3 regions of the Tessaracoccus sp. ZS01 genome follow, and region 3 is predicted to be linked to each of the others. Evidence: riboswitches for the same ligand, from Rfam matches in the RefSeq annotation. Region 3 holds a riboswitch; each other region holds the start of a gene.
What was found. Region 3 has a riboswitch for thiamine pyrophosphate ahead of C3E87_RS12460 (MFS transporter). Riboswitches for the same ligand answer to the same signal wherever they lie in the genome.
Positions count from the first base shown of each region.

Region 1: linked by a shared signal. The riboswitch ahead of C3E87_RS09060 (thiamine ABC transporter substrate binding subunit) and the one ahead of C3E87_RS12460 (MFS transporter) in region 3 are both predicted to bind thiamine pyrophosphate.
Region 2: linked by a shared signal. The riboswitch ahead of thiM (hydroxyethylthiazole kinase) and the one ahead of C3E87_RS12460 (MFS transporter) in region 3 are both predicted to bind thiamine pyrophosphate.

Region 1 is NZ_PQFE01000008.1:13,451-23,865, forward strand. Features, by position in the region: gene C3E87_RS09035 (ATP-dependent Clp protease ATP-binding subunit) at 1-184, shown strand, start outside; gene C3E87_RS09040 (LuxR C-terminal-related transcriptional regulator) at 250-2,085, opposite strand; gene C3E87_RS09045 (TetR/AcrR family transcriptional regulator) at 2,180-2,785, opposite strand; gene C3E87_RS09050 (ABC transporter ATP-binding protein) at 2,798-3,772, opposite strand; gene C3E87_RS09055 (iron ABC transporter permease) at 3,766-5,415, opposite strand; gene C3E87_RS09060 (thiamine ABC transporter substrate binding subunit) at 5,412-6,473, opposite strand; TPP riboswitch at 6,507-6,613, opposite strand; gene disA (DNA integrity scanning diadenylate cyclase DisA) at 6,673-7,716, opposite strand; gene C3E87_RS09070 (AarF/ABC1/UbiB kinase family protein) at 7,737-9,407, opposite strand; gene C3E87_RS09075 (HEAT repeat domain-containing protein) at 9,510-10,271, shown strand; gene C3E87_RS09080 (hypothetical protein) at 10,282-10,415, opposite strand, start outside.
Region 2 is NZ_PQFE01000015.1:41,852-52,266, forward strand. Features, by position in the region: gene C3E87_RS11840 (glycogen/starch/alpha-glucan phosphorylase) at 1-2,435, opposite strand, end outside; gene C3E87_RS11845 (PRC-barrel domain-containing protein) at 2,625-3,497, shown strand; gene C3E87_RS11850 (hypothetical protein) at 3,734-4,699, shown strand; gene C3E87_RS11855 (TenA family protein) at 4,899-5,585, opposite strand; gene thiD (bifunctional hydroxymethylpyrimidine kinase/phosphomethylpyrimidine kinase) at 5,582-6,424, opposite strand; gene thiE (thiamine phosphate synthase) at 6,421-7,098, opposite strand; gene thiM (hydroxyethylthiazole kinase) at 7,098-7,898, opposite strand; TPP riboswitch at 7,889-7,985, opposite strand; gene C3E87_RS11875 (glycine C-acetyltransferase) at 8,010-9,197, opposite strand; gene tdh (L-threonine 3-dehydrogenase) at 9,246-10,271, opposite strand.
Region 3 is NZ_PQFE01000017.1:38,968-49,382, reverse strand. Features, by position in the region: gene galE (UDP-glucose 4-epimerase GalE) at 1-667, opposite strand, end outside; gene C3E87_RS12495 (L-serine ammonia-lyase) at 765-2,144, opposite strand; gene C3E87_RS12490 (MFS transporter) at 2,160-3,458, opposite strand; gene C3E87_RS12485 (MarR family winged helix-turn-helix transcriptional regulator) at 3,451-3,912, opposite strand; gene C3E87_RS12480 (cupin domain-containing protein) at 4,067-4,543, opposite strand; gene C3E87_RS12475 (oxygenase MpaB family protein) at 4,669-5,562, shown strand; gene C3E87_RS12470 (thiamine phosphate synthase) at 5,568-6,224, opposite strand; gene thiM (hydroxyethylthiazole kinase) at 6,221-6,994, opposite strand; gene C3E87_RS12460 (MFS transporter) at 6,991-8,331, opposite strand; TPP riboswitch at 8,322-8,431, opposite strand; gene C3E87_RS12455 (plasmid stabilization protein) at 8,522-8,851, shown strand; gene C3E87_RS12450 (SDR family NAD(P)-dependent oxidoreductase) at 8,853-9,542, opposite strand; gene C3E87_RS12445 (RNA-binding S4 domain-containing protein) at 9,625-9,990, shown strand; gene C3E87_RS12440 (alcohol dehydrogenase catalytic domain-containing protein) at 9,997-10,415, opposite strand, start outside.

The DNA.
Region 1 (10,415 bases), on a different contig from region 3:
TCGTCGCGCCCTGCAGCGCGACATGGAGGACATCCTCGCCGAGAAGATCCTCTTCGGTGACCTGACCGCCGGTCAGATCGTCCTGGTGGATGTCGCGGAAGAGGGAGCGGAGCTGCCGTTCACGTTCACCGGCGTCGTCAAGTCCGCCGTCGAGGCACTGGAACCGGCGAAGACCGCCGAGTAACCGTCCGTACAGCTGTCGCGGGGTGGGTCCGGAAGGGCCCATCCCGCGCTGCGTCCCGGCCCGCCTCAGGGTGGTGGGATGATGCCCACGCGCACGGCGGCGACGGCGGCCTCTGCCCGGCCGCGCACGCCGAGCTTGCGATAGATGGCGCTGGTGTGGTGCATCACGGTCTTCGGGGAGAGGACCAGGCGCTCGGCGATCTCCTTGTTGCGGTGCCCGCTCACCAGCAGGCGCAGCACGTCCCGCTCCCGGGCGGTCAAGTCGCCCGGCGGTGACGAGGTGGGTGCGGCAGCCGCGCCGGGGCTCGCGATCCGCAGTACATAATCGACTGCCTCCGCGGCGGCGCTCTCCAGCGACAGGTACGTACCTTCCTCCGCGCACCTGCCGAACTCGGCCTCGCCCAGGGAAGCGCTGGCCATCGCCACCGCCTCGTAGTACTGGGTCTGCAGCACTGAGGGGAGCGCGCCGAGGATGAGCTCGTTCCACTGCAGCAGTGAGCCGTGCAACCGAGCCGCGACCCGGGGATGCCCCATGCGGGCGGCCAACCGCAGCGTCAACAGCACGTGGGGCACCAGGGCGTTGCCGTTGCGGTTGCGGGCCACCAGCCGGTAGCGCGCGATCAGCCAGGGCGCGGAGCTGAGGGGGTCTGCGGTGGAGAGCGCCTGGACCGCGAGGAGCACCAGGGTGAAGGATTCGAGGCGCCGGTCACCCAGTTCCCGGGCGAGCGACAGCGCCCGGCGCAGGGCAGGCAGGCCGCCGGGGGAATCAGGTCTGGTGGACGGCAGCCGCCCGAGCAGCAGGGCGCTGTAGATCATCGCCTTCTGGTCTCGGGCGTTTTCGGCCCGCTGCCAGGCGGACATCGCGATGTCGGTGGCTCCCTTGTGGTCCCCCAGCACGTGGCGGATCGTGGCGACGCCGAACTCGAAGCGCGCCCGCCAGCCTTCCAGTCCGAGACGCGCGGCGATCGCCAGACCGTCAGCCGCGGACCTGCCGGCACGGTCGTAGTCGCGCAGCACGCCCAGCGTCAGGACTTCGGCGAGGCGTGGGAACAGCAGGTCCTCGGGGCGCCCCAGCGCTTCCGCTATCGCCACCCCGGCGTTGAGGTTCTTCTGGATGCGTGGCACCCGCTGGACCGCGTCCGGGGTGAAGGACTCGATGAGGGCCAACCAGGTGAAACCGTCCAGTTTCACCTCCAACGGGGTGTCGGCCCGGTTCAGGAGCCGGTACAGGACGTCGCCGATGATGTCCTCGTCGCCTCGGCGGTCCGCCTCCGGCAGGAGGTCGACGGCGAGCCTCGCGGCCATCGGGGGGTTGACCGCCTCCAGTTCGTGGACGGCGCCACGGGCGGCATCGTAGGTGGAGGCGAGCACGGCGATGGCCGACAGGTCGTCGCCGCTCGAGCGGTGGAGTGCTGCCTGCCGGGCGATGGCCGCGTACCGCTCGGGACCGACTGCTGCGTCGTGCTCCGCCGGCGCCCGGGGCGGTGGCTGCTGTTCCACCGGGCCGAGCGAGAGGGACGCGAGCAGCCCGCCGCTGAGGCGGTGCCGGGACACGGCGAGCACGGCCACTCCCTCGCGCTCCGCGGCCGCCGAGACCTGGGCCTCGCGTCCCGCCAGGTTCTCGGCGTGGTCTGCGACGAGGAGTTCCGGCTCCCACATGGAGGACCGCCCGGGAGCGGAGGTGCGGCGGGCCGGCAGCCTGCGCATCGCGGTGAGTACCCGCGCCAGCGCCTGGTCGGCGTCGAGCGTGGTCAGGTCGACGTGGGAGGGCTCCCGGTACTGGCCGGTCAGCCGCTGCAGCGCCCCCTCGACGACGGCGGAACGGTCACCTGCCGCGCCTCCGCTGACGCACACCACCCCTGGCGACAGCCGCGCGAGGACCGCGACCAGCCGATCTGCCATCTGTGGTGACATAGCCCCCGCACCTTCCACGCCCATCGGGCGCCGTTCGGGCAATCTTATCCCCGGTGTCCCTGGCGGGGCAGGGGGAAGGAAACTAATTTACGCGTGCGGCGGTGCCGGTTGCCGCGTCAACCAGGGCCCTGGCGGCGTCCACCACCGACGGAATCAGCTTCTCGGGTGGAAATCCACGATCAAGCTGCACGAACGCGGCCTGGAGGATGCCGCGGGTCAGGGCGACGTTGAGGCGCATCAGATCAGGGTCCGTCAACAGTGCGCGCCAGGCGCGGATCAGTGAGGCGCGCAGCACGTCGTGGGCCTGGTCCGCGATGGCGGAGGTCACCCTGGAGGCTCCAGGTTGCTGGGCCATCTGCATGAGCCACCCGTGGCCGGTGCTGGCGGCCTCCTCGAGGTTGGCTCGCACCCAGGCGACAACCTGGTCCCCGGGGTCCGACACCTCGGCGACGGCGTCACCGACCGTCTTGGACCACAGGGGGAGGTAGCGGGCCACGACCATGCCACGCAGGTCGTCGATGCTGTCCACGTAGCGGTAGATACTGTTGCGCGCGATGCCCGCGTCCTGCGTCACCTTCCCAGCGGTGAGGGGCAGCCCGGCGCGGAGCAGCGCCTCGGCTGCGTCGAGGAGTTTGACCTCCACCTGCGCGCGGTGCTCTGCGACGGAGGCAGCGGCGATCTTCGGCATGGCGACATTGTGTCACGCCGGAACGATCGCGCCCCCGACGAGGGTCAGCCGAACTGAGCGCGTGTCGAGTTTCGACGGCGAGGCCACCGTCGCCGTCTGGCCGTCGGGCAGCAGCACCTTCACCTCGACGTCGTCGATGGTGAGCGTCTGGTCGACGACCTGCAGTTCGACACCGTGCGGATCCAGCTGGAGCGAGGCCGGGCCGATGCCCAGCAGCTCGCCCGTGGCCAGGCTGCCCGTCCAGCCCAGGCGGCGTGCCTCGGCCTCGACGACGAACGCGCGGTAGCCCAGGAAGGCGGCCACCTGCCTGTTGTGCGGCCGCTCCCGCAGGATCTCGGGGGAGGCCAGCTGGAGCAGCCGGCCCTCGTCGAGCACGGCCACGAAGTCCGCGATGGTGTACGCCTCCTGGTGATCGTGGGTGACGTAGACGGCGGTGGTGTGGGTCTCGCGCAGGATCCTGGCGAGGTCGTCGGCCAGCCGGCGCCGCAGACCGGTGTCGAGCGCGGAGAGGGGCTCGTCGAGGAGGAGGGCCCGCGGCGACGGGGCCAGCGAGCGGGCCAGCGCCACCCGCTGGGCCTGGCCTCCGGACAGTTCGGTGGGCCTGCGGCTGCCGTAGCCTGCCAGGCCCACGAGTTCGAGCATCTCCTCCACGCGCTCGTGCTGCTCCGGCTTGGGGAGTTTGCCCAGACCGTAGGCGATGTTGCGGGCCACGTTCATCGTCGGGAACAGCTGACCGTCCTGGAACACGAGGCCGAAGTTGCGCTTGTGCACCTTCACGGGGGCGAGGTCCTCTCCGTCCCAGAGGATGGCCCCGGACGAGAGGGGTTGCAGGCCGGCGATGGCCCGCAGCAGCGTCGACTTGCCGGATCCGGACGCGCCCAACAGCGCCACGATCGTGCCCGGCTCCACCCGGAGCGAGACGTCGTCGACGGCGACGGTGCGGCCGTAGTGGACCGACACATCGCGCACTTCCAGACCGGTTACCACGCGGCCACCTCCTTCGGCCGCAGGCGTTCGGCGGCGGCCATCGTGATCCCTGCCAATCCTGCCAGCACCACGGAGGCGGCCAGCGCCACGCCGTAGTTCTCTGCGCCCGGGCGGCCGAACAGCCGGAAGATCAGCACCGGCAGCGTCGGGTTGTCCGGCCGGGCCAGGAAACTCGTGGCGCCGAACTCGCCCAGCGAGGTGGCGAAGGCGAACCCCACCGCCAGACCCACCGCCCGGCCGAGATGGGGCAGCTCGATACGGCGCACCACCTGCCAGGGCGTGGAGCCCAGCGTGGCCGCGGCCTCCAGTTGCCGGGGGTCGATAGCGCGCAGGGTGGGCAGCAGCGTGCGGACCACGAGCGGCAGGGCGACGACGGCCTGGGCCACGGGGATGAGCACGATGCTGGAGCGGAGGTCCAGCGGCGGCCGGTTCAGCGTGATGAGGTACCCGAAGCCCACGGTGACGGCGGACACGCCCAGTGGCAGCAGGAACAGTGACTCCAACACGGCCAGGGCCGATCTGCCCACGGCACGGCGGGGTCGCCGGGAGGCGATGAGCGCCACGAGCAGCCCGAGCGTCACGGCGATGGCCGTCGCTGCGAGGGCTGTGACCAGTGAGGTGCGGAGTGCTTCCCACACGCTGACTCCGGCGCCGCCCTCGGCGGCGAGTTGCAGGTAGTTGACGACGGTGAACCCACCGTCGCGGTGCAGTGAGCGCCACGCGAGGTTGGCGAGGGGGAGGCCGAGCAGCACCACGGCCACGGCCAGCGTCAGGCCGAGCGCCAGGCCGTCGCGGCGCAGGGAGAGGCCGCGCTCCGAGTCGACGTCGGGTTGCAGCCTCAGGGCGCGGGTCATGCGGGCCTGGGCGCGGCCGCTCAACCAGAGAGCGGCGGACACGATGATGAGTTGGGTGATCGACAGGGCGGCGGCGGACGGCAGGTCGAGGAGTTGGGTGGTGAGGAACCAGATCTCGGTCTCGATGGTGCGGTAGCGGGTCTGGCCCAGCACCATCACGATGCCGTAGCTGGAGGCGCTGAACAGGAACACCAGGGATGCGCCGGAGACGATCGCCGGCGTCAGCGCCGGCAGCGTCACGGTGCGCAGTGTGCGGAGGGGAGAGGCGCCCAGAGTGCCGGCGGCCTGGGCCAGGCGCGGGTCGAGGCGCGCCCAGAGGGTGCCCACCGTGCGCACGATCACGGAGTAGTTGAAGAACACCATCGCGGCGAGGATGGCGGCCGGGGTGCCGGCCAGGCCGAGCCAGCCGAGGAGCCCGTCGGGGCGCAGCAATGAGCCGAATGCGACGCCCACCACCACCGTGGGCAGCACGAAGGGGATGGTGATGAGGGCGCGCAAGGTGTCGCGGCCACGGAACCGGCAGCGGTAGAGGAGGTAGGCGCCCGGCAACCCGAGCACCAGACACAGCAGCGTTGAGGCGGTGGCCGAGCCGAGGGTGAACCAGATGGCCCCCCAGGTGCGGCGGGAGTCGAAGACTGAGCTGAAACCCTCGAGCGTCCATGAGGTGTCGTCGTGGAACCCCCGCAGCACGAGCGCGGCGGCGGGCCACGCGAAGAAGAGCGTCAGGAAGGCGGCCGGGACGAGCGCCGTCAGCGCCCATCCCAGCCGCCAACCCAGGGTCGATCTCACCCCATGGCCTCGGTCCAGTCACGGATCCACTGGTCACGGTTCGCGTCGATCTCTTCGGGGGAGACCTCCACCGGCGACGGCGCCAGCGGCGCGAAGCGGGCCCACTCCTCGGGCAGTTCGGTGTCGGTCACCGCGGGGTACATGTACATCTCGGTGGGGAACACGCTCTGCACATCGGGGCTGAGCAGGAAGTCGACGAAGGCGCGGGCGCCTTCCTCGTTCTGGGCGCCCGCGAGGACGCCGGCGTACTCGACCTGGCGGAAGCACGTGTCCAGCAGCGCCTCGGTGGTGGATTCGTCCCCGTCCACGGTGTACGCGGGGGAGGTGGCGTAGCTCAGCACCAGCGGGCGGGGCCCTGCGCCGTCGGCACCCGAGAAGTCCGTGTAGTAGGCCTCGGTCCAACCCGAGGCGACCTTCAGGCCGTTGTCCGCCAGGGCGGACCAGTAGTCGAGCCAGCCGTCGCCCTTCTCGCCGATGGTGGCGAGCAGGAAGGCCAGGCCCGGCGAGGAGGACGCCGGGTGGGTCACGACCAGGAGGTCCTTGTATTCAGGCTTCAGGAGGTCGTCGAGGGTGGCCGGGATCGCCACGTCGTGCTCGGCGAACCAGCGCTTGTCGGCGTTGATGCACACGTCGCCGAAGTCGATGGGCGTGAGGCCCTCGGTGGCCATGGCCTCGGCCTCCTCGGGAAGGGCCTCAGACTCGTAACCGGAGAGGACACCCTCCTCCGCGGCGCGCGAGGCGTAGGTGTTGTCGATGCCGAACACCACGTCGCCGAGCGGCGAATCCTTGGTGAGGATGAGCTGGTTGACGAGGGTGCCGCTGTCGCCGGGCTGGACGTAGGTCACGTCCAGACCCGATTCCTCGGCGAACTTGGCCTTGAGGTCGTCCGGCAGGCTGAACGAATCGTGGGTCACCACAGTCAGGGTCGACGACGAGGTGACCGCCTCGGACGTCTCGCCCGCAGGGCTGTCCGTGCCCCCCGGCGTGGCCGCGCCGCCGCAGGCCGCCAGCGCCAACACGGCGGTGCCCGCGATGGCCGAGTGTGCGAAGAACTTCATGTCCGCTCCTTCAAGAGGAGGGCTCGGCGGATGCCGAGGAGAATTCCCAACTCCCTACGCCGGTGCTAACCGGATCAGGTTTGAGGGTCTGCGGCCTCCCGCACTCTCAGCGCCCCGGTGGCGCTCCCCTGTGTTCGGCGTCCACCATAGCGCAGTCCGGGAAGCGCTCCGCAGGGGGTTCGGGGCTGACGGGCGTCTGTCAGGAACCGCTGGATTCCGTGATCCGCAGCAGAGCGTCGCGGATCTGGCGCGCACGGCGCGGGCCGATCCCGTCGATCTCCATCAACTGCGACACGGAGGCCCCGAACATCTCCTGCAGCGTGTACCTGCCCACCAGCTTCGACACCATCGGCGCCGGCAACCGGCCCACCCGGGAGAGGAGTCGCACGCCGCGCGTCTCCAGGCTCTGTTCCAGGTTGGCGTTCGCCCCGAACCCCAGCCGCTCCGCCACCAGGCCGCCGCTGAAGAGTTCCTCGGGGGAGAAGTTGTGCAGCGCCAGCAGGTCGAATTCCGAGGGGTCCGCCAGATTGTGCGCGTAGTCCTCCGTCAGCAGATCCGCGACCCCCTCGAAGTGGCTGGCCAGTTCCGTGTGCTGCAGCGCGACCAGCCTCCCCTCGACCCCGAGGATGTCCACATGGAACCGCATCTCGGTGGACAACCTGCGGGTGAGTTCCAGGCGGTGCGCGACGTGCGTGAGGTCGCGCAGGGTGACCTGCTCGCCGATCTCGAGCAGCGTGAACTGCTCCATCTGGTCCGTGAGCCGCGTGACCACGCGCGAGAGGGTGGCCAGCGTCTGGTTGGCCCGGCTGATCACCTGCGGCACGGTCTCGACGGGATGGCGCCGGCCGCCCAGGAACAGCGAGACGGTGCTCATCGAGGCCGACACGGTGACCACCGGCACGCCGGCCGACTGGGCGGTGCGGTCCGCCGACCGGTGCCTGGTGCCCGTCTCCGCCGTGGGCAGGTCGCCCTCCGGCACGAGGTGCACGCCGGCGGCCACGATGCGGCTGAGGTCGTTGGTGAGGATGATCGCCCCGTCGAGTTTCGCGAGTTCGCGGAGGTTCTGTTCGGTGCAGTCGACGCCCAGCTGGAAGCCTCCCGAGCAGACCTGCTGGACCTTCGTGTTGTTGCCCAGCACGATGAGGGCACCCGTGCGGCCGAGCAGGATGCGATCCAGGCCACCGCGCAGCTGGGTGCCCGGCGCGAGCAACCGCAGATAGCGGCGGATGGCGGACCTTGGCACCTGGACTCCTTACGTCGGGGTCAGTCTACGGGGGCGTCGTCGTACAGCTTGCGGCGCCTGTCACGACGCTTGACGCGACGGACCGGGGGCCGGTCCTCGAAGAGGATGCCGACCACCATGACCAGGCCGCCGATGGCGGCGATGAGGAAGAAGATCGCGCCCAGCGCCGGGTACCCCAGGAGGCGGGGCCCGACGTCGGCGACCATCAGCAGGGCGGCCGCCACCGTGATCGCGGCCAGGATCAGCGCGACCGACACCCGGTTGGCCACCTGGTGCAGCACCATGTGGAGCCGGTCCTCGTCGACGGCGTTGATGTTGAAGCTCAACTCGCCCTCGGCGAGGGAGTCGAGGATGCGGTTCGCGCGGCGGGGGAGCCGCTCGATGAACTCCTTGCCCTCCAGCCCGCTCAGCAGCGTCTGGCCGGCGCTCGGGCTGAAACCGGCGCGGAGGATGGTGGAGACGTTGGCGCGGATGGCCTCGATGGGCGTGAAGCCGGGATCCAGGTGCTGCGTGGCCTGATCCAGGTTCAGCAGCGCCTTGCCCACCATCGTCATCTCCGCGGGAGGACGGAGTCCGTGTTCCCCGGAGAGCCGGGCCAGTTCCATCAGCACGGTGCCCGCCTGGAGATCCGGGCCCATGGCGAGCGTGGTGGACACGAGGTGGGTGACGGAGTCACGGAAGGCCGCCGCATCGTAGTCCTCCAGCGGGTGGCCCATCCCGGCCAGCACCATGGCCGCGGCCTCGCCGTCGGCGTCGCCGATGGCCACGAGCAGCTTCACCAGCGACGTCCGGACCCGCGCGGGCAGACGCACCACCATGCCCACGTCGAGGATGGCGATGCGGTGGTCCGGGGTGAGGAACAGGTTGCCGGGGTGGGGATCCGCGTGGAGGATGCCGTCCACCAGCATGGCCTTCAGCATGAAGTGGAACAGCGAACCCGCCAGCGCCGGGCCGTCGACGTCGAGCAGTTCGATCCTGCCGACGTCGGTGATCTTCTTCCCGGGCATCAACTCGAGCGTGAGCACCTCGTCGGTGGAGTAGTCGTCGATGGGGGTGGGCACCACGAGGTCGCGTTCGTCCTCGGCGAGGTCCGCGAACAGGCGCAGGTTCGCCGCCTCCTTGCGGTAGTCCAGCTCGTCGGCCATGGAGCGCCGGAACTGGGCCAGCATCCGCGCGGCACCGAGGCGGGGGCCGACGGGTGTGTTGTGGTCCACGAAATCTGCCAGGCCTGCGAGGGAATCCAGGTCGTTGCGCACCCGGTCGCGCACGCCGGGGCGCAACACCTTCACGACGACGTCGCGGCCGGACTTCGTCACCCCCCGGTGCACCTGCGCGAGGGAGGCGGCGGCGATCGGCACGTCGTCGAACTCCGAGAACATCGCGTTCACGGACGCGCCCAGCGACTCTTCGATGCGCGCGCGAATCTGTTCGACGGGCACCACTTCGACGTCGTCCTGCAACCGGCTGAGCTCGTCGGTGTAGACGGCGGGCAGCAGGTCACGCCGCGTGGACAGGAGTTGCCCGAACTTGATGAAGGTGGGGCCCATCTCCTCGAGCGACCGCGTGAAGTTGCGCGCGTCCTCAGCCGTCTTGTTGCTGTCCGGCGAGTCACCAGGGATCTCGGAGCTCTGCGTGCTGAAGGCGCCCATGTGGCGCACCAGCAGCGTGCCCAACCTGGTGATCATGGCCATGTCCGGCATCGTTGCTCCCTGTCCCTGGTTCTGCCCACAGCGTAGTCGACCCCGGTTTCGCCGGTTGACCTTCACGCGACGTGAGGCTTTACGTTCTGAGGCATGACACGAAATGCCCAGACCCTGATCAATCAGCTCGATTCCCCCGTCGGCACCGACCGTCGCATGGCCGCGCTGGCTCTCGGGTCCATCAAGGACCCGGCCGTCGTCCCGGCGCTGCTGGCGCACCTGAAGACGGAGACCGACGGACGCGTGCGGGAGGACCTCACGTGGGCCGTCGTGCAGCACGCCGACGAGGCGAACGACGAGATCCTCGCCATGCTGCAGAGCGACTCCGAGCACGTCCGTTTCACCGGCGCCCACGTGGTGAGCAAGGTGGGCAACCCGGAGCACTTCGAGCACGTCCGTGCGCTGGTGGCGGACCCGCACAAGGACGTCGCACTCAAGGCGTACCGGGCCGCTGCCAACACGGGCGGCCATCTGGCCGCCGGTGACCTGGCCGCGCGTCTGGGTGACGGCGACGACTGGCAGCGCGACGCGCTGAGTGACGCCTTCCGCAAGCTGGGCGAGGGTGGTGTGGCCGCACTGGTGGCACGGCTGACCGACGAGTCGACGGCCGTGCGTGAGCACGCCGCCGAGGCGCTCGGCTACGTCGGCGGACCCGAGGCGGACAGCGCCGCTGAAGCCCTGGAGAAGGCCACGGCCGACGAGGACGCCGACGTGCGGCTCGCCGCCGTCTCCGCGCTCGGTCAACTGGGCTACGCCTCTGACGAAGCCCTGGCTCGCGTGGCTGAGGGCGACGACCGCTCGCTCGCGGCCGTCGCGCGTCGCTTCCTCGAGGAGCGGGTGCACAACCCCTCCTGAGCTCCCCCGGTCAGCCGCCGAGATGCTTGGGCTGGACGGGTGTGAACGGCACCGCGCCGAGGCGGTCGGTGCCGTCCTCGTCGATGTCGTCGTCAAGGTCGTCGTCGTCCGCATCCAGGATGGTGCCGGTGTCGGAGTCGATCG
Region 2 (10,415 bases), on a different contig from region 3:
TAACGCTCCTCGACGCGGGCCTGCGCGTCCACGTAGCTCTGGAAGTCTGCCAGCGCCATGAAGCGGTCCTGGTTGATGAGGTTCAGCACCACGGAGTCGAAGATGTGCCCGTTGCCGCCGGAGAAGTGACCCGAGAGGATCAGGTTCAGGGCGTCGCGCAGGTTGGTGTTGGCCTCGTAGTACTCCGTGGGGTTGTAGCCCTTGGCACCCAGGTCCGCCACCTCCGGTTCGGACATGCCGAACAGGAAGAAGTGCTCGTCGCCGACCAGTTGGCGGATCTCGACGTTGGCGCCGTCGTCCGTGCCGATGGTGAGGGCGCCGTTGAGCGCGAACTTCATGTTGCCGGTGCCCGAGGCCTCCATGCCGGCGAGCGAGATCTGCTCCGAGAGGTCTGCCGCCGGGATGAGCTTCTCCGCGAGGGTGACGTTGTAGTTCGCCGGGAAGGCGACCTTCAGACGACCCTCCAGGCGCGCGTCGTTGTTGACGACCTCTGCCACCTTGTTGATCAGGTGGATGGTGTCCTTGGCCATGCGGTAGCCGGGGGCTGCCTTGGCGCCGAACAGGACGGTGCGCGGGGTCAGTTCCGCGGCGGTGATCTTGCCGCTGATGACCTGCTCGTACAGCGACACGATGTGCAGGACCTTGAGCGACTGGCGCTTGTACTCGTGCAGGCGCTTCACCATGACGTCGAGCATGTGACCGTCGGGCAGGTCGATGCCGTCGCGCACCTTCAGTAGGCGCGTGAGGCGGCCCTTGTTCCACTCCTTGATCTCACGGAAGCGGGCCTTGAAGTCCTCGTCCTCGGCGTAGGGCTCCAGCTCGCGGAGCCGTTCGAGGTCAGTGACCCAGCCGCTGCCCAGGGTGTCGTTGAGCAGCTCGGCGAACTTGTAGTTGGCCATCCGCACGAAGCGACGGGGCGTCACGCCGTTGGTGACGTTGGTGAACTTGTCCGGCCACAGGTCTGCGAAGTCCTTGAGCACCTTGTCGCGCAGCAGCTGCGAGTGGAGCGCGGCCACGCCGTTGATCTTGGTGGCGGCGACGGCGGCCAGGTGCGCCATGCGGACCCCGCGCTCCTCCCCCTCGACGATCAGCGACATGCGGCGGGCGCGGATCTCGTCGCCCGGGAAGGCGGCGCGCACCTCGCCCATGAGGTTCTCGTTGATCTGGTAGATGATCTCCAGGTGGCGGGGCAGCAGGCGGCCGAGCAGCTCGGTGGACCACACCTCGAGCGCCTCAGGCAGCAGGGTGTGACACGTGTACGCGAAGCACTTGCCGGCGATCTCCCATGCCTCGTCCCATTCGAAGCCCTCTTCGTCGATGAGGATGCGCAGGAGTTCGGGCACCGCGATGACGGGGTGCGTGTCGTTGAGCTGGAAGATGATCCGCTCAGGCAGGTTGTGCAGGTCGAAGTCTTCTTCGAGGCCGTCCAGGAAGTCGCGCAGCGAGGCGGCGACGAAGAAGTACTGCTGCTGGAGGCGCAGTTCCTTGCCCTGGGGCGTCGAATCCTCGGGGTAGAGGACCTTCGAGATGTTCTCCGCGAAGGTCTGGGCGCGGACGGCCTGGGCGTAGTCGCCGGAGTTGAAGATCTGCAGGTCGAACGCCTTGGTGGCCGACGCGCTCCACAGGCGCAGCGTGTTGACGCGGCCGTTGAGGTAGCCGGGCACCATGTAGTTGTACGGCACGGCGAGCACGTTCCAGGCCGGCACCCAGCGGCACCGCTCCTCGCCGCCGCCGTCCGTGTAGCGCTCGGTGTGGCCACCGAAGTTGACCACGACGGAGGCCTCGGGGTGCGGGAACTCCCACGGCGCGCCCAGCGCGAGCCAGGTGTCGGGCTGCTCCACCTGGCGGCCGTCGACGAAGGTCTGGCGGAAGATGCCGTACTCGTAGCGGATGCCGTAACCGACGCAGGGCACGTTCATGGTGGCGAGGGAGTCGATGAAGCAGGCGGCGAGGCGGCCGAGGCCACCGTTGCCCAGCCCAGGCTCGATCTCCTGCGCGCGCAGCGTGGGCAGGTCCAGGCCGCACTGGGCCAGGCCCTCCAGGGCGATGTCGTGCAGGTCCGAGGCGAGCAGCGCGTTGTTGAGCTGGCTGCCCAGCAGGTACTCGGCGGACAGGTAACCGATGGTCTTGACCTTGGCGTCGTGCGTCTTGCGGTTGGTCTCGAGCCAACGCGCCATGAGGTAGTTCTTCACGGTGCTGGCGAGAGCGAGGTACTGGTCATTGACCGTCGAACGCGAGAGCGTGACGCCCTGGTTCGTGTTGAGTTCGTGGAGGAACTCGCGCACGAAACCGTCGACCGAATAGGTCGGCGCGCCAACCGGAGCGGTGGCGAGAGGGTGCGTCGGCGTCGATGTGGGCCCGACGCGGCGAACGTCGGTGTTGGGGGATTCATCGGCCCGCATGGGGCCCCCGTTGTGCTGCGCAAACTCAGGCATGGCACCACAGTAGTTTGAACGTGCACATTTCTCACATCGGGCGTGTCCCGCGCGCTCAGATACCCGGTACCGGGCGTCCCAATCACCTCCCTCAGGGTGTTTTTCCCGCCCCTTTTCTGAGAGAGGCTGGAACGTACCCCCGGTTACACGGATCGGTCAGATTCTGGCCGGGAACGAAGGGAGCACACCATGCACCACGACGAGAACATCGACCAACTGCTCGAGGCCACGGCCTACGACCGAAGCGGCGAGAAGATCGGCGGCGTCAGCGGCGTCTACCTCGACGACCAGACCAGCCAGCCCATGTGGGTCACGGTCAACACCGGCCTCTTCGGCCTGCGCACCAGTTTCGCGCCGCTCGCGGGATCCTCGCTCGAGGGCGACCGCCTGACGCTGGCGCACGACAAGGACACCGTCAAGGACGCTCCGAACGTGGACGAGGACGGGCACATCACCCGGTCCCAGGAGGACGACCTGTACCGCTACTACCAGGTGGACAGCAGCGTCATCGAGGAAGAGGGCCTCCGCACGCGCCGCTGGGACCGCGACCATGATCTGTCCGGCGAGGAGCGCTCGGATGGACCCCTGCTGGACCGCGACCGCGACGGACGCGGCCCCGTCGGCGAAGTGCTGGACGGCCCGGACCACACCCGTGGCGACAACGCCGACCTCCACACCGGCAGCCTCGGCTCGCCCGGCGTCGGCAACGAGCGTGTCGTCGAGAGCGGCAGCCTCGGCTCGCCCGGTATGGGCAACGACAATGTACGCAGCCAGCAGGACGACCTCGTCGGTGACCCCGCCTACCGCAACGACCCGTCCTTCGTGGACGACCAGGCCGACCTGGGCGGCGAAAGCTACGTCGACGACGAGCGCCTCCGTGACGATCGCCTGCGGGACGTCGGCCCGGACGGTGAACTGGTGGACGACGAGGCGTACCCCAGGGACGACGTCTCCGGTTACCCCGACGCCGCCGACGGCCCGTTGGGTGAACGCACCCGTGGGCAGCGGCCGATCGACAACATCTTCGACGCGCCTGACCCGGGCAACCCGCGCCCCCACTGAGTGACCTGACCCGAAACGGCCGGCCCTATCACGGGCCGGCCGTTTCCGTGCCTGAAAAGGGTCTCGGCCGACGGCAACCACATTGAGTCCCGCGACGTATTCACATCGACTCCCCGAAGAACGAGGATGACTTCATCCACGGGGCTCCGCCCCAGGCACAGTTAGGAACAGCAATGTCGCTTCTCCGCAGAACCGCCATCGCCACCGCAGCAGCGGGACTGGCTATCTCAGGGTTGGTGACCCAGCCCTCCAACGCCGCCGACACCACCGACGTCTACTCGACGCCCGGCGGCCACATCCAGAGCGGCAGGCTCTGGGACACCGAGTGCGAGATGTACTCGTCCAACGTCGTGCGGTGCGAGACCAAGATCTGGTCGACGCAGGTCGTGTACAAGAACGGCAGATTCGTCCAGGACACCGACTGGCACTTCAACAACCTCTCCTACCTGCCGTCGCCGCGCTCCAGTTGGGCCGGCAACCCGCTCGCGGCCAACGGCACCTTCACCAGCGCCGGTCACAGGTGGCGCACCGAATGTGACACGCCGGCCACCGGCCGTGGCGGCTGCCGCTCGTACATCGAGACCAACTTCATCGCCAAGGAGGGCAACTCCTACGTGCGGAAGACGGGCTTCGTCTTCAACAACCTGGTGCGCTTCTCGGGTGGCTCGGTCGCCCCTGTCACCAGCATCCCGGCGCACGTGCTCGACCAGAGCAAGCTGACCTTCGACGGCCTCGGCCCGTTGACCTACGCCCCCTACACCCAGGCGGCCTACAACAACGCGCAGCTGAACTACCTGCGGCTGGGCTACATCGTCCCGTCGCCGGTCGAGGACTGCGACGCCTACCGCAACGGGCCCGAGCTGGTGGACCGCGGCATCTCTGTGGTGGACCTGGCCGACGTGGCCGTGCGTGAGCCCGGCATCCAGACCGAGGACGGCGCCGAGGTCGGCATGACCGTGGCGCAGATCCAGGCCATCTACGGCGCGGACTTCAAGCAGGTGCGCAAGCAGAACCATGGCGAGCTGCAGTACTTCGGCTCCGTCAGGCTCGGCGACCGCGAGCTGCAGTTCCGCGTCGAGGGCGAGCCCTACCCGGGCGGCGATGCGCGCTACGCCCCGCTGACCCCGATGAAGGGCACCGACGTGATCGTCGAGATCTCGGCCCAGAAGTACACCGAGGACGTGAGCTTCGGCGGCTGCTGACCACCCGCCCGCAATCAGTTCGCTCCCGCGCCCTCTGAGGGTGCGGGAGCGAGTTGCGTCACGACGGTGGCGAGAGTCGCAAGACGGCTCGGGCCTTCGTCGCAGTGTGGGTTCTGGTACCGACTGGGGTGTGAGATCTGGCACTACGTGCCCCGCCCCTGCCGTAGTGGGAGATGTGAGACGGCTTTCCCAGCGCCGGTCAGATCGTCCAGGTCTCCTGGGCGTAGGACTTCGCCCAGAACTGCTCCTCGTAATAGGTGGCGTCGACGAAGGCGGTGAGCATCTGCCCGCGCGTCGTCTCGTCCGCCGACGTAGCCGCCTCGTCCAGCAGTTCGATCGCGCGTCGGGTGGCGTCCTGGAAGGCGGGGTCCGCGTAGGAGGCCGCCCAGTGGCCGAAGGGGTGGTCCCGCACGGCCGAGGCGGTCTCGGCGAGCCGGGCGCCGACGTCGGCGTAGACCCAGAAGCACGGGAGCACCGCGGCGACTCCCACCTCGTAGCGTTCGTAGGCCGTCATGGTCTGCAGCATGTTGACGTAGGCGCGGGTGGTGGGGGACGCGACGGTGGGGCGGGGCGCGCCGGCCAGCGCCGGGTCGCTGAACAGCCCGGCGTGCATCTCCACCTCAGCGGCGACGGCGCCACCGGCGCTCGTCGCCCAGAAGCCTGCGGCCTCCGGGGAGGGAGCGCGGGTGGCGAGCATCGCGAGGGCGCGGGTGTAGCCGCGCAGGTAGAAGTCGTCCTGCACGAGGTATTCCACGAAGCGGTTGACGTCGAGGGTGCCGTCCGCGAGTTCGGTCAGCAGGGGGAGGTCGTCGATGCGGCGGCGGATCTCCGCCGTGGCCTCCCAGGCCCTGTCGCTGAATTCGCCGGTGTTCCAGGTGATGGTCATCGCGTGCTTTCTACGAAGTGGTCCACGGGTCCGTGGCCCAGGTCTGGCGTTCGGGAGAGCGTCCAGCCGGCGCCGGACGCGATGGCGCGCATGAGGTAGTCGCGGGCCTGTTCGATGCTGGGCAGCCGCACGCCGGTGCGCGGAGTGTCGCCGTTGCGCGCCGCGTGGGCGGCGATCGCCGACGACAGCGTGCAGCCGGTGCCGTGCGTGTGCCGCGACCTGATCCGGGGGCCGCTGAGGATGGCCACGCCGTCGGAGGTGGCGAACGCGTCGGTGACCTCGTCGTCGGACAGGTGGCCGCCCTTGACCAGCGCGGCCCTCGCGCCGGCCTCGACGAGCGCCTTGGCCTGCGCGATGACGCCGTCGCTGTCCGTGGCCGGGGAGATGCCCAGGAGCACCGCGGCCTCCGGCACGTTGGGCGTGACCACGTCCGCCAGACGCATGAGCCGCTCGCGGACGACGGCGACGGCGTCGTCCTGGAGGAGTGTGTCGCCGGAGGTGGCGACCATGACGGGGTCGAGGACCACGACGCCGAACTCGGCGCGCCGCTCCTCGAGCAGGTCCGCGACGACGCCCGCGACCTCGGCGTTCGAGAGCATGCCGAGCTTGGTGGCGGCGACAGGGAGGTCGTCGAGCACCGCCTCGATCTGGCTGCGCACGAAGGCGGGGTCGACGGCGCGGCCCTCGCGCACGCCCTGCGTGTTCTGGGCGGTCAGGCCGGCCAGCGCGGCGGTGCCGTAGACGCCCAGCGCGTGGAAGGTCTTGAGGTCGGCCTGGATGCCGGCGCCGCCGCTGGGGTCCGAGCCGGCGATGCTGAGCGCGATCCTGGGTGTGGTCATCGGGTCCTCCAGAGCGACATGAGTTCCTTGGCTGCGGCCAGCGGGTCCGGGGCGGTCATGATGGCGGACACGACGCAGATGCCATCCACCCCCGTGTCGATCACCCAGCGGGCGTTGACCTGGTTGATGCCGCCGATGGCGACGGTCTTCGCACGGCCGGCCGTCTCGCGCACGATCTGTTCGGCGCCCTGCAGCTCCAGCGGCGGTTCGGTGTCGGTCTTGGTGCTGGTGTTCCAGATGGGCGACAGGCCCAACACGTCGGCGGTCTGGTGGCGCAGTTCGGTGCGCAGTTGCTCGCTGTTGGAGATGGACAGGCCGATCATCAGGTCCTGCCCGAGCCGCCGTCGGGCCTCCGCGATGTCGCCGTCGCTCTGCCCCATGTGGAAGTGGAGGCCGAGGTCCGCGGCGATGTCGAGGCGGTCGTTGACGAAGATGGCGGCGCGGTGGCCCGTGGCGTCGAACACGCGCTGGGTGGCGTCGACGCAGGCCTGCGTGAGGTGGAGGAACTCGACCTCCGACATGTGCTTGTCGCGCACCTGGACGACTCCGGCGCCGCCCAGCACCGCCTGCTCGATGATTCGCGGCACCCTGTCCGGGCCGCCCGCGAGCTCCGTGTCCGTGACGACGTAGAGCCGCCAGTCCACCTGTTTGGCCAGTTTCTTGTGGGCCTGCATCAGTCCTCCTCGACTGTGACGAGTCCTTCCACATCTGCCGGCGTCAGCGCGTGCAACGCGTCGAGCCAGAGGGTGCGGAAGGTGCCGGGGGCCGAAGCCCCCCGGGCAGCGGCGATTCCGGCCGCCCCGAAGATGGCGTGTGCGGCGACCACGGCGTCGTGCCGGTCCGCTTCGCTCTCGGCGACGGCGAGGCAGGCCGCGACGGTGGCGCCCAGCGCGCAGCCGGTGCCGATCACCAGCGGCATGAGGGCGTCGCCGCCCGTGACCCGGGTGATCCGGCCGGCCGACACGATCACGTCGACCGGGCCGGAGATGGCGACGACGGCGCCGGTGGTGGCGTTGAGTTCGCGGGCGGTGCCGACGGCGGCCTCCACCTCGTCGGTGGCGTCCACGCCGCGGCCACCGGCCGACGTGCCGGCCAGGCCGAGGACCTCGGAGGCGTTGGCGCGGATGGCGGCGGGCCGGTGGGCGAGGAGGTCGCGGGCCAGTTGGGTGCGCACCGGCAGGCCGCCGACGGCGACCGGGTCCAGCACCCACGGCTTTCCCGCGGCTGCGGCGGCGGGGGCGGCGAGGCGCATGCCGGCGTGCTGCTCCGCCGAGCCGTTGCCGACGTTGATCAGCAGCGCCGACGCGAGGCCGGCGAAGATCTCCGCCTCCTCGGGCAGGTCGATCATGGCGGGTGCCGCGCCGACGGCGAGCAGCACGTTGGCGGTGATCTCGGGCACCACGGTGTTGGTCATGCAGTGCACCAACGGGGTGGTGGCGCGGACGGCGCTGAGGACGTCGGCAATACCGGTCATGGATTGCTCCCTTCGCTAGAACGACCTAGATCAGGTGACTACGGGTGTGTTCTCAGCCCCTCCTGCGGGGCACCCCGGCTTCGCCCCGACCCTACCAGTGTCGCCTGACGGTCAGCGGGCCACGGCGTCCCGGGCGGCGACGAACGCCGCCACCGCCGCGTCCATGTCCTCCCGGGTCAGGGCGGCGGACAACTGGGTGCGGATCCGCGCCTTGCCGCGGGGCACCACGGGGAACGAGAACGCGCGCACGTAGACGCCCCGGGCGAGGATCTCGTCGGCCATCTGGGCGGCCAGCGCCGCGTCGCCGATCATCACGGGGACGATGGGGTGGTCAGACTCGGGCACCTCGAAGCCCTCCTCGACGATCCGGCGGCGGAAGTAGGCCGTGTTCTCGCGGAGCCGGTCGAGCAACTCGGGCCGGGAGGCGATGAGGTCGATCACCGCGATCGCCGAGGCCGTGATGGCGGGGGCGAGCGAGTTGCTGAACAGGTACGGCCGCGACTTCTGGCGCAGCAACTCGACGATGGGCCCGCGCGCGCAGGTGAAGCCACCCGACGCGCCGCCCATAGCCTTGCCCAGCGTGCCCGTGAGGATGTCGACCCGCTCGGTCACGCCGAACAGTTCCGGCGTGCCGGCGCCGGTGTCGCCGATGAAGCCGACGGCGTGGGAGTCGTCGACCATCACCAGCGCGCCGTATTCATCGGCGAGCGTGCAGATGTCGTCGAGGGGCGCCACGTAGCCGTCCATCGAGAAGACGCCGTCGGTGGCGATCACCCGGTGGCGCGCGCCCTTGGCGGCCTCCAGTTGGGCGCGCAGGTCGTCGAGGCTCCGGTTGCGGTACCGCAGGCGCTGCGACTTCGTCAGCCGCACGCCGTCGATGATCGACGCGTGGTTGAGCTCGTCGGAGATGATGGCGTCCTCGGGCCCGAAGACGGTCTCGAACAGGCCGGTGTTCGCGTCGAAGCACGACGAGTAGAGGATCGTGTCGAAGCCCTCGGCGCCCTTCCGGAGGAAGCCGGTGAGCTTCGCCTCCAGATCCTGGTGCTGCGTCTGCGTGCCGCAGATGAACCGCACCGAGGCCATGCCGAAGCCCCAGCGGTCGAGCGCCTCCTTCGCGGCGGCGATCAGCTCGGGGGAGTCCGCAAGGCCCAGGTAGTTGTTGGCGCACAGGTTGATGACCTCGCCGCCGAGCGTGCCGACGTGCGCGGCCTGCGCCGTCGTGAGCGGGGCCTCCTCCTTGTACAGCCCCTCGTCGCGGAGGGCCTGGATCTGCTGGTTGATGTCATCGAGGAAGGTCATGGTGCTCCTGTTCGGAAAAGTAACTGGCGGGGATCCCATGCGGCGTGGTCAGTCCCACGTGAGGATGACCTTGCCGGACCGGCCATCTGAGGCGACCTCAAAGGCTTCAGCGAAAGACTCGGCCGGGAACCGGTGCGTGATCACGCCGGAGATGTCCAGACCGGAGCGGATCAGCGCGTTCATGGCGTACCAGGTCTCGAAGATCTCGCGCCCGGTCACGCCCTGGATGGTGAGCATGTTGAAGATGATGGTGGCGAAGTCGACGGTGAGTTCCTGCGTCGGCGACCCCAGCAGCGCGATCCGCCCACCGTGCGTCATGTTGTCGATCATCGAGCGCAGCGCGGGCCCGGAGCCGGACATCTCGAGGCCGATGTCGAAGCCCTCCACCATGCCGAAACGCTCGTAGACGTCCTCCAACCGCTCCACCCCTGTGTTCACGGTTGACGTGAGCCCCAGCGAACGGGCCAGCTCCAGCCGCTCGTCGGACAGGTCCGTGATCACCACGTTGCGGGCGCCCTGGAACTTGGCCACCAGCGCGGACATGATGCCGATGGGCCCGGCTCCGGTGACCAACACGTCCTCCGCCAGTGCGGGGAACTGGAGCGCGGCGTGGACGGCGTTGCCGAACGGGTCGAAGATGGCGGCCACGTCCGGATTCATGCCGTCGGGATGCACCCACACGTTGCGGGCGGGCATCACGAAGTACTCGCAGAACACGCCGTCGACGTGGTAGCCGATGCCCTTGTAGTTGCGGCAGAGGTGCCGCTTGCCGGCCAGGCAGGCCCGGCACCGCCCACAGACGTAGTGCCCCTCGCCGGAGACGAACTGGCCCACCTCGAGGTTGGTCACCGACGAGCCCAGCTCCACGATGTCGCCGCAGAACTCGTGCCCGATGATGCGCGGGCACTTCACGTTCTTCTCGGCCCAGCCGTCCCAGCGGTCGATGTGCACGTCGGTCCCGCAGATGCCGGTGCGCCGGATCTTGATGAGCACGTCGTTGGGGCCGGGGACGGGGATGGGCATGTCCATGAGCTCCAGCCCGGGGCCGGGAGCTGTCTTCACCAGGGCCAACATGTCAACCATCGTGGCACGCCGCCCGCGCCGCCTGCGGGCGCCCTGCCGCAACGAGCGTCCACCTTCACCGGCCCGCCCGCGATTCCGCCTCTGCGGGTGCGGAAACCCCTGGCACTGGGCCGAGGCCCGGCTTAGGCTGGTGGC
Region 3 (10,415 bases):
TGGCGTAGTCGTCGCCGAAGATCATCAGCTTCTCGCGGCGACCGGCGGCCACCTGCGCCACGAACGGCAGCAGGTTGTTCGGGATGCCCTTGGGGTCTTCGCCGATGCGGCCGGATTCGTGGGCACCGATGGGGTTGAAGTACCGCAGGATCGCCACCGAGAGCTCGGGGTTGGCCGCCGAGGCGTCCTCGAGGATCTGCTCGAGCATGTGCTTGGTGCGGCCGTACGGGTTGGTGGCGCCGGTGGGCGCGTCCTCGGTGAACGGGGGCTCCGACTCCTCGCCGTAGACGGTGGCGGAGCTGGAGAAGACGATGCGGTTGCAGCCGTGCTTGGCCATGGTCTCCACCAGCGTGATCGTGGAGCCGATGTTCTCGCGGTAGTACGTCAACGGGATCTGTGTGGATTCGCCCACGGCCTTCCAGCCGGCGAAGTGGATCACGGAATCGGGTCGGAAATCGGCGAAGGCCTTGTCGAGAGCCGCCGCGTCGCGCACATTGGCCTCGACGAACTGGGCTTCGCGCCCGGCGAGGTCTGCGACGCGGCGCAGCGACTCCTCGGAGCTGTTGGACAGGTCGTCGACGACCAGGACGTCGTGACCATCCTGAAGAAGGGCAAGTGTGGTGTGGGAGCCGATGTAGCCGGCGCCACCGGTGACGAGCACGCGCATGGGTGGGGTTCCTCCTCGGGTTCAGCCCCAACTCTAGACCTGTGCAGCGGACGCTGAGCGGTGCGGGTCGCTGCTTGAGCGAATCGCTCAGCGCTCGTCAGCACTCGATGAAGGCGACCGCGAGGCCGCCCTCTGAGGTCTCCTTGTACTTGCTGAGCATGTCGCGCCCGGTATCGCGCATGGTGCGGATGGCCTGGTCGAGCGTCACGCGGTGCCGCCCGTCCCCGTTGAGCGCCAGCTGCGCCGCGTTGATGGCCTTGACCGACGCCATGGCGTTGCGTTCGATGCAGGGCACCTGCACCAGCCCGCCGATGGGGTCACAGGTCAGCCCGAGGTTGTGTTCGAGCCCGATTTCCGCTGCGTTCTCCACCTGGGCAGGCGAGCCGCCCATCACCTGGGCCAGGCCGGCGGCTGCCATCGCGCAGGCGGATCCAACCTCACCCTGGCACCCCACTTCGGCGCCGGAGATGGAGGCGTTCATCTTCAGCAGCACCCCGACGGCGGTGGCCGCCAGCAGAAAATCCACCACGTCCTCGTCCCGGGCGCCGGTCTGGAACTTCATGTAGTACTGCAGCACCGCGGGGATGATGCCGGCGGCACCGTTCGTCGGTGCCGTCACGACGCAGCCGCCGGCCGCGTTCTCCTCGTTGACGGCCAGCGCGTAGAGGTTGACCCAGTCCATGGCTGAGAAGGTGCGGGTGATCAGGTTGGGGGCGTCGTCGCGGGAGACGAGGTGGCGGTACAGGTCCGGCGCCCGCCGCGGGACGCGCAGCCCGCCCGGGAGGAAGCCCTCCTGCAGCACGCCGCGCTCGATGCAGCCGCGCATGACGGACCAGATCTCCAGCAGCGCGGCCCTGGTCTCCTCCTCCGGACGCCAGGCCAGTTCGTTGCGGGCCACCAGCTCGGCGACGTTCAGGTCGTGCAGCGAGCACAACGCCAGCAGCTCCTCAGAAGTGCTGAACGGGAACTCGACGGTGACGTCCGCCACCCCGGTCTCACCGGCCTCGGCCTGCGCCTCGTCGACGACGAACCCGCCGCCGATGGAGTAGAACGTGTTGGTCATCAGTTCCGCACCGTCGACGCCGAGGGCGGTGACCGTCAGGGCGTTGGGGTGCCATGGCTTGGATTCGCGGTGGAACAGCAGATCGGTGGACCAGTCGAACGGCAGCTGGCGCTCCTTGAACATCAGTCCGTCGCCGTGCACCACGGCGTCCACGGCCGCCTTCATCTCGTCCGGATCAACCCGCTGGGGCTGGAATCCGAGCAGCCCGGCGACGACGGCGCGGTCCGTCCCGTGCCCCAGCCCCGTGGCCGCGAGTGAGCCGTAGAGGTCGACGCGGACCCTGGCCACGTCGTCGACCACGGGGCTTGCGAGGAGTTGGGTGCGGAAGAGCGCGCCGGCTCGCATGGGGCCCATCGTGTGGGACGACGAGGGACCCACCCCGATCTTGAACAGGTCAAGCGCGCTGATCGCCATGTACCGACGATACCCTCAGCGCGCGCCTCCGTAGGCGGGGCGGGACGGCAGGGTGGCGCGGATCCGGAGGGGACGACCCCGCTCGATGTGCAGCCGCAGCCCGTCGTGCACCATGAACCAGGCCAGCACCCCGATGACGGCCATGCCCGTGGCCAGGGAGGCCGCCAGCACCGACGCCCGGGGACCGAGCACCTCGCCGAGCCAGCCGATCAGCGGCGCACCCAGCGGGGTGCCGCCGGCGAAGATCGCGACGTAGACCGCCATGACGCGCCCGCGGTACTCAGGCGCGGTGGACAACTGGACCGCCGCGTTCGCCGTCGTCATCACCGTGAGGGCGAAGAAGCCCGAGGGGATCAGGAGCAGCGCGTAGACGGTGTAGTTGGGCGCGAACGTCAGGGCAAAGGTGCTCACCGCGAAGCCGGTCAGGGCCATCAGCACGGTGCGCAGCGACGGGTTCGCCCGCCGCGTGGCGCCGAGTGCCCCGGCGAGCGTGCCGATGGCCATGATCGTGCCGAGCAGGCCGAACTCGCGGGCTCCCGCGTGGAACACCTCTGTGGCCATGGTGGCGTTGAAGATCTGGAAGTTCATGCCGAACGTGCCCAGCATGAAGACCACCACCAGTAGCACGATGATGTCCGGCCGGCCGCCCAGGTACCGCAGGCCGTCCATGGCGGCGCCACGCGCCTTCACCATGGGCGCGGGGTGCAGTTCGTCTGCGCGCATCAACCCCAGCGAGGCGATGAAGGCGAAGAAGCTGAGCCCGTTGATCAGCAGCGTGGGACCCACGCCGACGGCGGCCACCAGGACGCCGGCCAGGCCGGGGCCGATGAGCCGCGCCCCGTTGAACGAGGTCGAGTTGAGCCCCACCGCATTGGGTAGCAGTGTGAGCGGCACCATCTCCGACACGAACGACTGCCGCGCGGGGTTGTCGAACGCGGTGATGGCACCGGTGATCAGCGCGAAGACGTAGACGTGCCAGAGCTGCACCGTGCCCGTCGCCACCAGGCCCCACAGGGCCAGCGCGGTGGCCGCGAGCGCCAGCTGTGAGATGACGAGCACCTTGCGCTTGTCGAAGCGGTCCACCACCGCCCCTGCGTAGGGGGCGAGCAGCGGGATGGCGAGGAACTGCAGCGCCGTGACGATGCCCAGCGCGGTGCTGGAGTTGTCCGTCAGCTCGGTGAGCACCAACCAGTCCTGGCCGATGCGCTGGATCCAGGTGCCCAGGTTGCTGACCAGGGCGCCGACGAAGAAGAAGCGGTAGTTGCGCACCGCGAACGAGGCGAACGTGCGCCAGCGTGTGGTGATCTCAGGCATGCGACACCTCCAGAAGGAGGTCGGCGGCCTTCCTCAAGAGCGCCAGCTTGTCGTCGTCGAGGGAATCGATGTGGGTGAGCATCCAGAGGTCGCGGTGCGCGATCGTCTCCTGGACCACCTCGTCACCGGCCTTCGTCGAATGGATAAGGACTTGGCGCCCGTCGTGTGGGTGCGGCCGCTTCTCCACGAGGCCGCGCTCGCAGAGGGCGTTCAGCGTGCGGGTCATCGACGGCGTGCTGACGCGGTCGTCCTCTGCCAGCTGGGTGGGGGTCTGGGGGCCGACGCGATTGACGCGTGCCAACACCGAGAAGAGGTGAGGCGGGAGCTCGCTGGTGGACTCGAACCGGACACGGCGCGCGATGCGCTGGCAGGCGAGTCGGAGGTCGTTGGCGAGGGCGGGCTTATCGAGGGGCGCGGTCGCGGTGCCGGCCGAAGTGGAGGAGGTATTCGTCACGGGTTCCTTTCGTGGACCGGAAGTTACCCTAGCTCATTACCTCAGCTAATCAAAATATCGAGGATGGGGAGTCCACAGAATGAACGAACTGGCGGTCCCGCGCTCTTTTCGAGCGCGGAACCGCCAGCTGATGGTGCGGTGGAAGTGGCCGGCGTCAGGCCGACTTGTCCTCAGCATCCGGCGCGGGCTGGTGTGACCAGCTCGGCGGCTCGTCGCCGCCCGCCTCCTCGTCTGCCTCCGCCAAGGCGGCCGTCTCGTGGACGGTTCCCTGCGCATGGTGCGTGGGGGCGTAGACGACATAGAGCTGCAGGGGCTCCTGGCCGGTGTTCAGGACGTCGTGCCACGTTCCGGCGGGCACCTGGATGGACCAGCCGTCCTCCACCTCCTGCTCAAAGTCCAGGTTGTCCTTGGACGGGCCCATCACGCACTTGCCTTCACCCGCGTCGATGCGCAGGAACTGGTCTGTCTCGGGGTGCATCTCCAGGCCGATGGATTCCCCCACGGGGATGGACATGAGGGTCACCTGGAAGTACTTCCCCGTCCAGGCGACCGTGCGGTAGTTGGTGTTTTCCCGCGTGGCGGTTTCGATGTCGAACGCGTTGGGCTGAGGCCCGTTGTCGGTGATCTTCATGATTTCCTCCTACTGGCACACAGTAGTGGCGCCGGGCGACAACCGACGGAGGTGCGGGTGAAGACCATCCCTGGGGCTGGGGTCCACCCGCCCGTGCGCCGCCGTCAGCCACGTAGGCTGGGGCGATGAACCCGATCGCCAGCTTCCGGTCACTCCTGGGGCGCACCCTGCGCTCACGGGTCGCGGGAGAGGACGCCGACGCCAAGGCCGCGCTCATCTGGGGCGCGGAGGGCGATCGGTGGCACAGCCGCGAGGACGTCATCTGGCACGTCAACGGCGACGCCGCGATGTACGCCGGTGGCATCCGGGCGCTGCTGCTCCAGGCGCTGCACCCGGCCGCCATGGCCGGCGTCGCCGGGCATTCCGGCTACCGGTCGGATCCGTGGGGTCGCCTCCAGCGCACCTCCGAGTTCATCGCGATGACAACGTACGGGCCCATCCCGTCCGCGGAGGCGCTGATCGCCAGGATCCGTGACGTGCACGAACGGGTCCGCGGCAAGACCGACGACGGCACGCCCTACCGGGCCTCGGACCCCCACCTGCTCGCGTGGGTCCACATCGCGGAGACCCAGAGCTTCCTCGCCAGCTTCCAGCACTTCGGCGACCGGCGGCTCACCCAGCAGGAGACCGACGAGTACGTCGCGCAGGCGGCCCCCGTCGGCGAGCTGCTCGGCGCCGTCGACCTGCCACGAACGGAAGCTGAGCTGCTTGCCGCCATCGAGAAGTACCGGCCCGAACTACGCGCCTCGCCGCCGGCCCTCGACACCGTGGACTTCCTGCTCAAGAACCCACCCGTGCCCTGGCCCGCCCGCCCCGGCTACTGGATGCTGGCCGCTGGCGCCATCTCGACCCTGCCCCCATGGGCGCGCCGCGAACTGCGGCTCCCCGCGGGCCGGTGGTTCGACGTGCTGTTCGGTCAGCCCCTCGGCCGCTTCTCGGCGACGATCGTGCGCTGGGCGCTCACTCCCGAAGCCCGTCGCGACCGGTTGGGGGCGCCGCCCCGCGCTTCAGCCTCCTGAGCCCCCTAGGAGCGAGCGAAGCTAGCGAAGGGCGCGGCCAGGATCTCCCGGACCACGGCCGCCGGGTCGTCAGCACCCATCACGGCGCGCACCACGGCGACCCCCGCCACCCCCGCCTCGGCGAGTGCCGGCGCGTCCGCCGCCTGCACATCGCCGATCGCGACGACTGGTAGCCGGGTCGCGGAGACCATCGCCGGGTAGCCAGCGAGACCCAGGGGCTCGCGCCCCGAGTCCTTCGTCGGGGTGCGCCTGAACGGCCCGGACCCGACGTAGTCGATCACCCCCGCGAGCTTGTCCGCAGCGCGCACGAGTTCCAGCGTGCCGGTCGTCAGGCCGATGACCGCGTCCGGCCCGAGCAGTTCACGCGCGGCCACCGCCGGCAGGTCGTCCTGCCCCAGGTGCACCCCTTGCACCCACTCAGGCGACTCCCTCAGCGCGGCCAGGGCCACGTCGACCCTGTCGTTGACCACCACCTTCGACGACGGGTTGGCCTCGTGCACCGCCCGCCCCACGTCGAGCGTCAGGCGCAGCAGCTCCCGCGCGGAGAGGTGCTTCTCCCGCACCTGGATCACGCCGGCGCCGGCCCCGGCCGCCGCGGCGGCCTTCGCCACCACGTCCGGTCCGTTCCCGGAGGTGATCACATAGCAACGAAGGTCGATCATTCTGCTGCCCTTTCATCCGCTGCCGACGCTTCCAGGGTGGCGAGCGCGTCCACCAGCGCCACCTTGAACGACCCCGGCCCCGAAGCGACGGCCGCCGCGTCCTCGGCGGCCAGACACAGCCAGGCCGTCGCCGCGTGGGCCGCGTCGAACGGGTCAGCCACCGCGGTGCACGCCGCGATGAGCGCGCCCAGCGTGCAGCCGGTTCCGGTGACCCGGGTCAACAGCGCGTGCCCGGCGGTGACGCCGATCCTGCGCTCACCGTCGGTGATGAGGTCGCGCGCTCCCGACACCGCGACGACGGCGTGGGAGGCCCGAGCCAACAGGGTCGCCGCTTGCGCAGCCTGCTCAGGCGTGTGCGCGGTGTCGGCGCCCCGCCCCGTCACCCCGGTGCCCGCGATGTTCAGGATCTCCGAGGCGTTGCCGCGGACCACGGCCGGCGCCTCGGACAGCAACCGGCGGGCCAGCGGCGTGCGGACCGGCGCGATCCCCACCGCCGTCGGGTCCAATACCCAGGGAGTGCCCAGCGAGTGGGCCCTGGCGACGGTGGCGGGGATGCCCGCCATACCGTCGGAGGAGAGGGTGCCGAGGTTGATCAGCAGCGCGTCGGCCACCTCCACCATCGACGGCGCCTCCTCCAACGTCTCGGTCATCATGGGCCGCGCGCCCGCGGCGAGCAGGGCGTCGGCGACGAAGTTCATCGACACCGCCGCACTCAGGCAGTGCACCAGCGGTGCCCGTTCGCGCACGGCCGTGATGACGTCGGCGATCATGCGGCCACCTGACGGGAGGCGACAGCCTCGAGGTCGTCTGTGAGTTCCCGCGGCCGCAGGGCCGGGCCCACCGCGCCGCACACCGCGACGAGAGCGCCGCCCAACACCATGAGGCCCACGACGGCGGTGTCGCGCCCGAACCAGCCCTCCAGCGTGGGCAGGTAGAAGGGGTACAGGGCCGGGATGACGATGGACACGCTGTAGGCCGTGCCGTAACCCGTGGCCCGCACGGCCGTGGGGAAGCGCTCCGACAGGTACGCGCCCACTGGGCCGTAGGCAGTGACGGTCAGCACCTGCAGGGCGACGGCGCACACGGCGATCAGCCACACGGCCGGGCCGCTCATGATCGCCAGCCACAACAGCGGCGCCGACACCGCCGCGAGCACTCCCCAGATGACGAAGAACCGCCGGCGGCCCAGCACGGTGGAAAGGTGCCCCGTGACACCCATCACGATGGCCTGACCGACGGCGGCGCACCCCATCACCAGGCTCACGCTCGTGGGCGCCAGCCCCACGTCGGTGCCCAGCCGGGGCGTCAGCATGATCACGGTGGTGTTGGTCAGGAACCACAAACCGCTCATCAGGCCGAACATCTGCCAGAACGCGGGTGCGTAGGCGCCGGTCAGCACTTCCAGCAGCCCGAGCCTGCGCCCCGTGGCGCGGCTGCGGTGGAACACCGGCGCGTCCGTGACGTGTCGCCCGTAGTAGATCAGCATCCCCACCGACGCCAGGCCGCCCGCCGCGAAGGAGGCCCGCCAGCCCCAGGCCGCGTAGTCCTCGGCCCCGAGCGCCACCAGCAGGATGCCCGTGGCGAACGCGATGGTGGCCTGCGCCCACGGCGCCATCGACATGATCAGGCCGGAGAACAGGCCGCGGCGCCTCGGCTTCGACCACTCCATCGCGAGCGGGATCGCCGCTGAGTACTCCCCGGCGATGAAGATGCCGCCGAGGAAGCGCAGGGCGATGACGATCATGATCGCCGCGCCTCCGATCGACTCGTGTGTGGGGACGGCCGCGATGCCGAACGTGCACGCCGCGGTGCCGGCGATGGCGACCTTCGTCGTCGTGGTGCGGCCGAGGCGGTCGGCGATCTGGCCGAAGACCATGCCCCCGATGGGGCGGCCGAGCAGCATCGCCATCACGACGATGGCGCCGGTGGTGGCCGCGGCATGCGGCCCCGCGAGCACGGTCAGGGCCGGGGCCAGCGCGACGAGTGGCAGGAAGATGTGCAGTTGGTCGACGTAGTTGCCCAGGACGCCGCCGCGGAGCGCAGCCTTTCCCTCAGGAGGCAGCGTCCGCGGGGGCGCGGTGGTGGGCATTGCAAGGGTGTGTGACATGGTTCACTTCCTTCGCCGGCATGACCCGGACAGGTTCGGACGGTCCGGGCCGCATCAGCCCCATCTCAGCCCTCTGCCGAGGGCACCCGCGTGGATGGCAGCACCCTAGCCCACCGTCGGCCCGCGCTAAAGGGGGTAGCCGGACGTGGAACGCCGCCGTAGCGTTGAAGGACCCGAGCAGGAGGTGGAGATGAGCCCCAAGGCATGGAGCGCCAAGCGCGAACGGCAGTACGAGCACATCAAGGAGGGCCTCGAGGAGCGCGGCGAGGACGAGGACACGGCTGAGGAGATCGCCGCCCGCACAGTGAACAAGGAGCGCGCTCGGGCAGGCGAGGCGAAGGAATCCAGCAGGTTGTCCCGGGAGGACATCTCGTCAGGCCGACGCGGTGGCCTCCGCTCCCACAAGGGGCCGGGTGGCCGTACCCGGGACCAGCTCTATGAAGAGGCCAAGCGCAAGAACATTGAGGGCCGCTCGAAGATGAACAAGGCGGAGCTGGAGAAGGCAGTCGACAAGAAGTGAATCAGCCGGCGTCGCGGACGTCCGCGATGACCTTCTCGCCGAAGTCTGCGCGGTTGAGCAGCGTGATGATCCTGCGGGCCGCCTCGTCTGGCGATGACAGACGGCCCTCGTCCTTCAGTGCCTGGAACTGGTCTCGCGCCGGGAAGTCCGTGCCGCGGATGGCTTCCTGCATCTGGGTGTCCACCACGCCCGGGGCGATGGAGGCCACGCGCACGCCCTCGAGGTTCTCCTCGGCGAGCGCCACGGCGTGCATGTCGACGGCGGCCTTGCCCGCGCAGTAGGTGCTCCACGTGGCGTGGGGGCGGCGCGCCGCCCCGCTGCTGATGTGCACCACGCGCAGAGGCGCCCCAGCGGTACGCAGCCGCACCACGGCGTCGGTCAGGATGATGGGAGCGGTCACGTTGACGTTGACCGACCGCTCGATCTCCGCCGGGTCCAGCGTGCCCACGAAGCCGATGGGCGACACCGCCCCCGCGTTGTTGATCAGGATGATGTCCGAGGCGCCCGCCAGGAACTCCGCGAGTGCGCCGGATTCCAGCCACGCTTCCAGTTCCGACGCCGACCCCAGGTCCACCTGGGCGCCGGCAGAGCGCGACACGCCGAGGACGGCCCAGCCGTCGGCCTCCAACTGCGAGGCGAGCGCGGCACCGAGGCCCTTGCTGTGGCCGGTGACGATGGCTTTTCTGGTCATGGGGTTCCTTTCTGGCAGGTCTCTCGTCGCCACCGTACCGGGCCTCCCCGAGGCCCATTGACCGGGCGATTAGGATCAGCGCATGACCCGACTGGATGCCTGGCTGTGGGCGGTGCGCGTATACAAGACCCGCTCGCTGGCCACGACGGCCGTGCGCGGCGGGCATGTCAGGGTGAACGACCTGCTGCCCAAGGCGTCACAGCATGTGGTGGCGGGCCAGGTCATCCGGGTGCGTAAGGACCAGGACGAGAAGATCCTCGAGGTGGTGGACCCCGGTCTGGCCAAGCGGGTCAGCGCGCCGCTGGCGCAGGCCGCCTACATCGACCGGACGCCCGAGAAGCCGCCACCCATCCCGGAGATGGTGGGCCGCGTGGCGGTGCGCGACCGCGGAGCCGGCCGCCCGACCAAGCGTGAACGCCGGGCGATCGAGCAGCTCCGCGGCCACTAGAGTCGGCTAGGCGCCGGCCAGCAACGCCTCCTCGGCCTGCTTGGTCCAGACGCCGTTGTTCAGCTTCGCGGCGACATGCGGGAGCTTCTCAGGCATGTCCACCAGACGCGTCAGCTCGAGGTCGTGCAGCATCGGGTACACCATGATCTTGCCGCCGCTGGTGCGGTTCATCACCGAGTCGATCGCGTCCTGGAAACCCTTCATGCCGGTCACGGCGTCCAGGCTGATGTGGGTGTCGATGATGCCTTCCTCGATCTTGCGCAGCACTGTGCGCATGTCCGAGACATCCGAGCCTGAGGTGCCCAGCATGAAGATGCGGCGCTCGACGATGCCCTGGAGGTCGAAGTCGCCCAGGGTGCCGGCGGGGATGCCCGCGAAGGCGTTGAGGATCGCCCCTTCGCCGGCGAGGTCCACGGCCTGGCTGA